Linked DNA regions of Piscinibacter sp. HJYY11. The protein of the gene in region 2 interacts with the protein of the main gene of each other region in a pairwise test. Links are inferred from orthologs where the notes say so. Each region holds a gene or a part of one and is shown on either strand. Other genes may lie near its edges.

Region 1 (3,752 bases), 220 kb from region 2 along the record:
TTTTCGGGCCTTCGCGCTGCGTTGCTCACTTTCGAAGCAGATCCGGCACTCAATGAAATCAAGGACTTAGCTACCTAATCAGAAATACTGATGGTGCAATGCGTCAGCCTTGTCCTACACGCGTCAGATTCGCGGTTTTGGGGATAAGTCAAGGCCTGAGTGCTCGCTCACCGGGAAAGCACTGCAGGCCGTTCCAGAAACTTGCAACCAAGTGCAACCAGACCGGAAGTCACTGGTGAAGGCTGGGCGAATGCTCATGCACGGCGTCGACCAGTGCCGCCACGCTCTCCGGCGGCGTGTGCTGGCTGATGCCATGGCCGAGGTTGAAGATGTGGCCGGCTGGTCGGCCGTCGGCATTCCAGGCCCCGAAGCTGTCGAGCGTCTTGATCACTTCTGCGCGCACCTGCTCGGGCGAGGCGAAGAGCACCGACGGGTCGAGGTTGCCCTGCAGCGCGCTGAACTGGCCGATGCGCTGGCGGGCGGCGGCGAGGCTCACCGTCCAGTCGAGCCCGACCACGTCGCAGCCCAGCGCGGCGATTTCTTCAAGCCACAACCCGCCACCCTTGGTGAACACGATGTGCGGGATGCGTTTGCCTTCGTGCTCGCGCTTCACCTGCGCGAGCGCGCGGCGGGTGTAGTCGAGGCTGAAGGACTGGAAGGCGCCGTCGGCCAGCACGCCGCCCCAGCTGTCGAACACCATCACCGCTTGCGCGCCGGCCTCGATCTGGGCGTTGAGGTAGGCGGCGACCGCATCGGCGTTGACCGTGAGCATCTTGTGCAGCAGGTCGGGCCGGCTGTAGAGCATGGTCTTGACCAAGCGGTAGTCGTCGGAGCCGGCGCCTTCGACCATGTAGCAGGCGAGCGTCCAGGGGCTGCCCGAGAAGCCGATCAGCGGCACGCGGCCGTTGAGCGCCTTGCGGATGGAGGTGACGGCGTCGAAGACGTAGCGCAGCTTGTCGAGGTCGGGCACGGCGAGCTTCGCGACTGCGGCCTCGTCGCGCACCGGGTGGGCGAACTTCGGGCCCTCGCCCATTGCGAAGCTCAGGCCCAGGCCCATGGCATCCGGGATGGTGAGGATGTCGCTGAAGAGGATGGCGGCGTCGAGCTTGTAGCGCTCCAGCGGCTGCAGCGTCACCTCGGTGGCGAAGTCGGTGTTGGTGGCCAGGCCCATGAAGCTGCCCGCCTTGGCGCGCGTGGCGCGGTACTCGGGCAGGTAGCGGCCGGCCTGGCGCATCAGCCAGACGGGCGTGTGGTCGGTGGGCTGGCGCAGGCAGGCGCGCAGGAAGCTGTCGTTTTGTAGGGGCGCGAACATCAACGGATTATCCCTGCCGTCCCATAATCGGCCGCACCTTTCCCACGGAGACCGCCATGCTCGCCCAGAACGTCCTGCAGACCATCGGCAACACGCCGCACATCCGCATCAACCGCCTGTTCGGCAACTCGCACAGCGTGTACGTGAAGAGCGAGCGTTCCAACCCGGGCGGCTCGATCAAGGATCGCATCGCGCTGTCGATGATCGAGGCGGCCGAGGCGAATGGCACCTTGAAGCCCGGCGGCACCATCGTCGAGCCGACCTCGGGCAACACCGGCGTGGGCCTGGCGATGGTCGCGGCCGTCAAGGGCTACAAGCTGATCCTCGTGATGCCCGAGAGCATGAGCGTCGAGCGCCGCCGCCTGATGCTGGCCTACGGCGCGAGCTTCGTGCTGACGCCACGCGAGAAGGGCATGAACGGCTCGATCGCCAAGGCGACCGAGATCGTGGCCTCCACCCCCGGCGCCTGGATGCCGCAGCAGTTCGACAACCCGGCCAACATCGACGTGCACGTGCGCACCACCGCGCAGGAGATTGCGGCCGACTTCCCCGGCGGGGTCGACGTGCTGATCACCGGCGTGGGCACCGGCGGCCACATCACCGGCTGCGCCAAAGTGCTGAAGAGCCTGTGGCCGACGCTCAAGGTGTTCGCGGTGGAGCCCAGCGCGTCGCCGGTCATCAGCGGCGGCAAGCCGAGCCCGCACCCGATCCAGGGCATCGGGGCCGGGTTCATCCCGAAGAACCTGCACACCGACCTGCTCGATGGCGTGATCCAGGTCGAAGCCGAAGCGGCGAAGGAATACGCCCGCCGTGCCGCGCGTGAAGAGGGGCTGCTGGTCGGCATCTCGTCGGGCGCCGCGCTGGCCGCCATTGCACAGAAGCTGCCGGACATCGCCAAGGGCGCCACGGTGCTGGGCTTCAACTACGACACGGGCGAGCGCTACCTGTCCATCGAAGGCTTCTTGCCCAACGAATGAAACCGCGCGTCCTCATCGTCGAGGACGAGCCCGGCATCGCCGACACGCTGCAGTACGCGTTGCGGACCGACGGGTTCGAGCCGGCCTGGGCGGCGACCGGTGAAGAAGCGCTGTCGCAGTTCAAGGTGCAGCGGCCCTCTCTGGTGATCCTCGATGTCGGCCTGCCCGACACCAGCGGCTTCGAGGTGTTCAAGCGCCTGCGTGAAGTGGCCGACGTGCCGGTGGTGTTTCTCACCGCCCGCAGCGACGAGATCGACCGCGTGGTCGGCCTCGAACTCGGCGCCGACGACTACGTGGCCAAGCCGTTTTCGCCGCGCGAACTGGTGGCGCGGGTGCGCTCCATCCTGCGGCGCAGTGCGAAGGCGGCCGCGGCTCCGGCCGAGCCTGCGTTGCCGCTGACCATCGACGAAGGCAAACGCCAGATCCGCTTCTACGGCAAGCTGCTCGAACTCTCGCGCTACGAGTTCGGCCTGCTGCAGACGCTGGCCTCGCGCCCCGGCCATGTGTTCAGCCGCGACACGCTGCTCGCCCGCGTGTGGGGTGACGACACCGAAAGCCTCGACCGGACCGTCGACGCCCACGTGAAGACGCTGCGCGCGAAGATGAAGACCGTGGCGCCGACGCTGGAGCCGATCCGCACGCACCGCGGCTCGGGTTACGCGCTGGGCGAAGACCTCCCGCCGACCTTGCCTGCGTGAGCAAGCGGACACGCATCTTCCTCGGCATCCTCCTGGCCTACGTGATCGGCGTGGGCCTCCTGATGTACCGCCAGCTGGAGGACATCGACCCACGCTACCGCGAGTCGGCCGAGGAAAACCTGGTCGAGACCTCGCAGCTGATGGCCACGCTGCTCGAAGGCGCTTCGCGCGACGGCACGCTGCAGGTCGACGCGCTCGGCCCGGTGTTCCAGGCGCTCTACGCGCGCCGCTTCAAGGCCGACATCTACGGTTTCGAGAAGACCCGCGTCGAGCTGCGCATGACGGTGGTCGACCGCGGCGGCACGGTGGTGTTCGATTCGACCAACCGCTCGCTCGGCGCCGACCACTCGCTGTGGCGCGACATCCGCCGGGCGCTGCAAGGTGAATACGGTGCTCGCACCACGCCCGACGTGGAGGGCGACCCGAGCAGCTCGGTGATGTACGTGGCCGCGCCCATCCGCGTGGGCGGCGCGATCATCGGCGCGGTCAGCGTGGGCAAGCCGGTGCAGAGCTTCGGCCAGTTCGTGCAGGCGGCGCGTCGCAAGACCTTGCTCGTCGGCACGACCTCGGTGGTGGCGGTGCTGCTGCTGGTGGTGATCCTCTCGGTGTGGCTGGTGCGGCCCTTCGGCGTGGTGGCCGACTACGTGCGCTACGTGAAGGCGCAGCGCAGCTTCAGCCTGCCGCGGCTCACCCGGCGGGCGCTGAAGGCGATCGGCGCGGCCTACGACGAGATGCGCGACGCGCTCGCCGGCCGCAACTACGTGG
Region 2 (3,748 bases):
GGTCACCAATGCCTCAGCCTAAAAAGCGGCGCTACCGATCTTGGGATCTCTATTGACGTACCTGCAGGCCGCGCGCGCACGTCGAGGCACACGACCGACAACTATCATGCCCCTTTGGGGAGCGTGTGTTACGTCGCTGTCGTGGGAGCACGGCTGGACACTCTATTGGTCTACACCACTCCCCTCGCACGGCGAGTACGCCGTGCGATTCCCCGAGGGGATCGGGCCTTGCTTGCGGCGGCCCGGCGCGGCGGCCCGTCATGCCGCGGAGAGCTGCGTGCGCATCGCGTCGATCACGCCTTTGTAGTCTGTCTTGCCGAAGATCGCGCTGCCCGCAACGAAGGTGTCGGCACCCGCATCGGCCACCTGGCGGATGTTGTCGACCTTGATGCCGCCATCGACTTCCAGCCGGATGTCGCGGCCGCTCTTCTCGATGAGCTTGCGCGCCTGCTCGATCTTCTTGAGCGCACTCGGGATGAAGCTCTGCCCGCCGAAGCCGGGGTTCACGCTCATGATGAGGATGAGGTCGACCTTGTCGATCACCCACTCCAGCACGTCGAGCGGCTGGGCCGGGTTGAAGACCAGCCCCGCCTGCTTGCCTTCGGCCTTGATCAGCTGCAACGTGCGGTCCACGTGCGTGCTGGCGTCGGGGTGAAAGCTCACGAGATCGGCGCCAGCCTTGCAGACAGCCTGCGCGAGCGCGTCGACCGGCTGCACCATCAGGTGCACGTCGATCGGCACCGGGGTTCCATCGGCACGCGCGGAGTGCTTGCGCAGTGCCTCGCAGATCATCGGCCCGAAGGTCAGGTTGGGCACGTAGTGGTTGTCCATCACATCGAAGTGGATCCAATCCGCACCCGCTGCGATGACGTTGCGCACTTCCTCACCCAGGCGGGCGAAGTCGGCGGAGAGGATGCTGGGGGCGATGCGGTAGGAGGGCGTGCTCATGCGAAGGATTCTAGGAGCCTCCCTAGAATCGAACGATGGCCAAGCCCGAATTCACCTGCAGCGTCAGCGTGCGCCCCCTGCCCGAACAGGCAGACCCCGAGCAAGGCGTGCATGCCTATGCGTACACCATCCAGATCGTCAACACCGGCGACATCACCGCGCAGCTCGTGGCACGCCACTGGGTGATCACCGATGCGCGCGGCCACGTCGAGGAAGTGCGCGGCCTAGCGGTCGTCGGCCAGCAGCCGCTTTTGAAGCCCGGCGAGCGCTTCGAGTACACCAGCTGGACGCGCATCCACACGCCGCAGGGCAGCATGCGCGGCACCTTCTTCTGCATGACCGAGGACGCGCGGCCCTTTGACGCAGTGGTGCCCGAGTTCTCGCTGTCCGTCCCGTCCGCCCTGCACTGAGACATGGGCGCGCCGGCCGACACCCTCTGGCACGCGCTGCGCGACGATGCATCGCAGCTCGCCACCGCCGAGCCGGTGCTCGCGGCCGTGCTGCGCACTTTCATCCTCGACCATCCCTCGCTCGACGCCGCGCTGGCGGAGCTGCTGGCCCGCAAGCTGGCCTCGGCCGAGCTCCCGGCGGACACGCTGCGCAGCGTCGCGCAGGAGGCGCTGCGGGCCGAGCCACAGATCGGGCAACTGACGCGCGCCGACCTGGCGGCCATCGCTGCCCGCGACCCCGCGGCCGGCTCGAGCGTCAACCCCTTCCTCAACCACAAGGGCTTCCATGCGCTGCAGGCGCACCGCATCGCGCACTGGTACTGGGGGCGCCAACGCAAGGCGCTCGCGCAGTGCCTGCAGGGGCGCGCCTCCGAAGTGTTCGCGGTCGACATCCACCCCGCAGCCGCGGTCGGCGGCGGCGTCTTCATCGACCACGGCACCGGCGTCGTGATCGGCGAGACCGCGGTCGTCGGCGACAACGTCTCCATCCTTCAAGGCGTGACGCTCGGCGGCACCGGCAAGGAGACGGGCGACCGCCACCCCAAGATCGGCCGCGGCGTGCTGCTGAGCGCCGGTGCCAAGGTGCTGGGCAACATCCGCATTGGCGACGGCGCCAAGGTCGGCGCCGGCAGTGTGGTGCTCGACGACGTGCCGCCGCACAAGACGGTGGTCGGCGTGCCGGCGCGCGTGGTGGGCACGCCGCGCGTCGATCAGCCCGCGCTCGACATGGACCAGCACATCGATCTCGACGAGGGTGGTTGAACCCTCGCGGCGCGGCTAGCTCTCAGCGTCGTCGCCGCCGTCACCCCGGTCGGACGGGCGCTCGCCGCCCTTGCGGCCCGAGAACATGGTCCACCACACGATCAACACCAGAACCACCAGCGCCGCCAGCGCTTCGAGCAACAACAAACCCATGATGACGATCCCGTTCGGTTTCCGGTCCCTGCGGCCTTTTGCGGCGGCGGCGATTCTAGGAGTGCTCGTCGCCTGCACGAGCCGGCCGACCCCGCCTCCGGCATCGGAGCCCCCACCTCCCACCGTTGACAAGCCCGCACCCTCCACCCCGCCCGTGGTGATGCAGCGGGCCCGCTCGCGCTGGGTCAAGGCCGACTGGTCGGAGCTGCCCGGCTGGGAGGGCGATGCGCAGCTGGAGTGGTGGCCGGCGCTGCAACGCGGCTGCGACAAGCCGCCGCTCGAATGGGCCCGCATCTGCGTCGATGCGCGAGGCGTCATGCCCACGTCCGACGCTTCGGCGCGAGCCTGGATTCGCCAGCGCATGCAGCCCTGGCGCGTCGAGTCGACCGATGGCGCTGCCGACGGGATGATCACCGGCTACTTCGAGCCGCTGGTCGAGGCGCGTCGCACCGCAGGGGGCGCGTTCCGCATTCCGCTGCACGGCGCACCGGCCGACCTCGCCAGCCGCAAACCCTACTGGACGCGCCAGCAGATCGCCACCCTGCCGGCGGCGCAGAAAGCCCTGCAGGGCACCGCCATCGCCTACGTTGCCGACCCGCTCGATGCACTCGTGCTGCAGATCCAGGGCTCAGGTCGGCTGCAGCTGACCGAAGCCAACGGCCAACGCAAGCTGGTGCGCATGGCCTACGCCGGCCACAACGACCACCCGTATCGTTCCGTCGGCAAGTGGCTGATCGACCAGGGCGCCCTGCGCAGCGGCGAAGCCTCGTGGCCGGCGATCAAGGCCTGGGCACGTGCCAACCCGAAGCGGGTGGACGAGATGCTGTGGAGCAATCCGCGCTATGTCTTCTTCCGTGAAGAAGCCCTGCCGGACCCGGCGCTCGGCCCCAAGGGCGCGCAGAACCTGCCGCTGACCCCTGGCCGCTCGATCGCCGTCGACGCCGACAGCGTGCCCTACGGCACCCCCGTCTGGCTCGACACCACCGAGCCGCTGGGCAGCACGCCGCTGCGCCGCCTCGTCATGGCGCAGGACACCGGCAGCGCGATCGTGGGCGCCGTGCGGGCCGACTACTTCTGGGGCTGGGGCGACACGGCCGAGCAGCAGGCAGGCCGCATGAAGCAGCCGCTGCGCATGTGGGTGCTGCAACCGAAATAAGCGCGTTTCAAGCGGGACGCGCGCCGCCTCTTTCATCGTGTGCGCCATCACGCCGTACACGTCGATCCAGGCCTCGCGCACCTCGGGCGTGAACGCCACGCCGATGCCCTGCTGCAGCGTCGACAGGAGCGCCGTGCCCACGGTGTCGTAGTGCTCGTCGCGCACGCCGTAGTCGGCATGGCGCCGGCCCAGCGTCTGCAAGGCCGGCAGCAGCAGCTGCGGCTGCCCGAGCAGGCCCACCGCCACGCCGATCATCTTCATCAGCTTCTCGCCCTGCACC

Evidence for each region.
Region 1: the proteins of cysE (region 2) and cysK interact in binary tests that used the Escherichia coli proteins (3 or more experiments, as listed by UniProt). The link is inferred for Piscinibacter sp. HJYY11 from one-to-one orthologs.

The regions. Positions count from the first base shown.
Region 1 is NZ_JAERQZ010000001.1:3,595,303-3,599,054, forward strand. Bases 555-3,328 are described here. They hold cysK (cysteine synthase A), read left to right. Parts: upstream 555-1,368; coding sequence 1,369-2,289; downstream 2,290-3,328. Other genes in these bases: hemE (uroporphyrinogen decarboxylase), read right to left, coding at 555-1,312; creB (two-component system response regulator CreB), read left to right, coding at 2,286-2,987; creC (two-component system sensor histidine kinase CreC), read left to right, coding at 2,984-3,328. In the rest of the region: more of hemE, read right to left, coding at 230-554; more of creC, read left to right, coding at 3,329-3,752.
Region 2 is NZ_JAERQZ010000001.1:3,813,031-3,816,778, reverse strand. The notes cover bases 491-3,260. They hold cysE (serine O-acetyltransferase), read left to right. Parts: upstream 491-1,361; coding sequence 1,362-2,159; downstream 2,160-3,260. Other genes in these bases: JI745_RS17750 (MltA domain-containing protein), read left to right, coding at 2,473-3,260; JI745_RS17755 (hypothetical protein), read right to left, coding at 2,175-2,312; apaG (Co2+/Mg2+ efflux protein ApaG), read left to right, coding at 984-1,358; rpe (ribulose-phosphate 3-epimerase), read right to left, coding at 491-948. In the rest of the region: more of rpe, read right to left, coding at 259-490; more of JI745_RS17750, read left to right, coding at 3,261-3,468.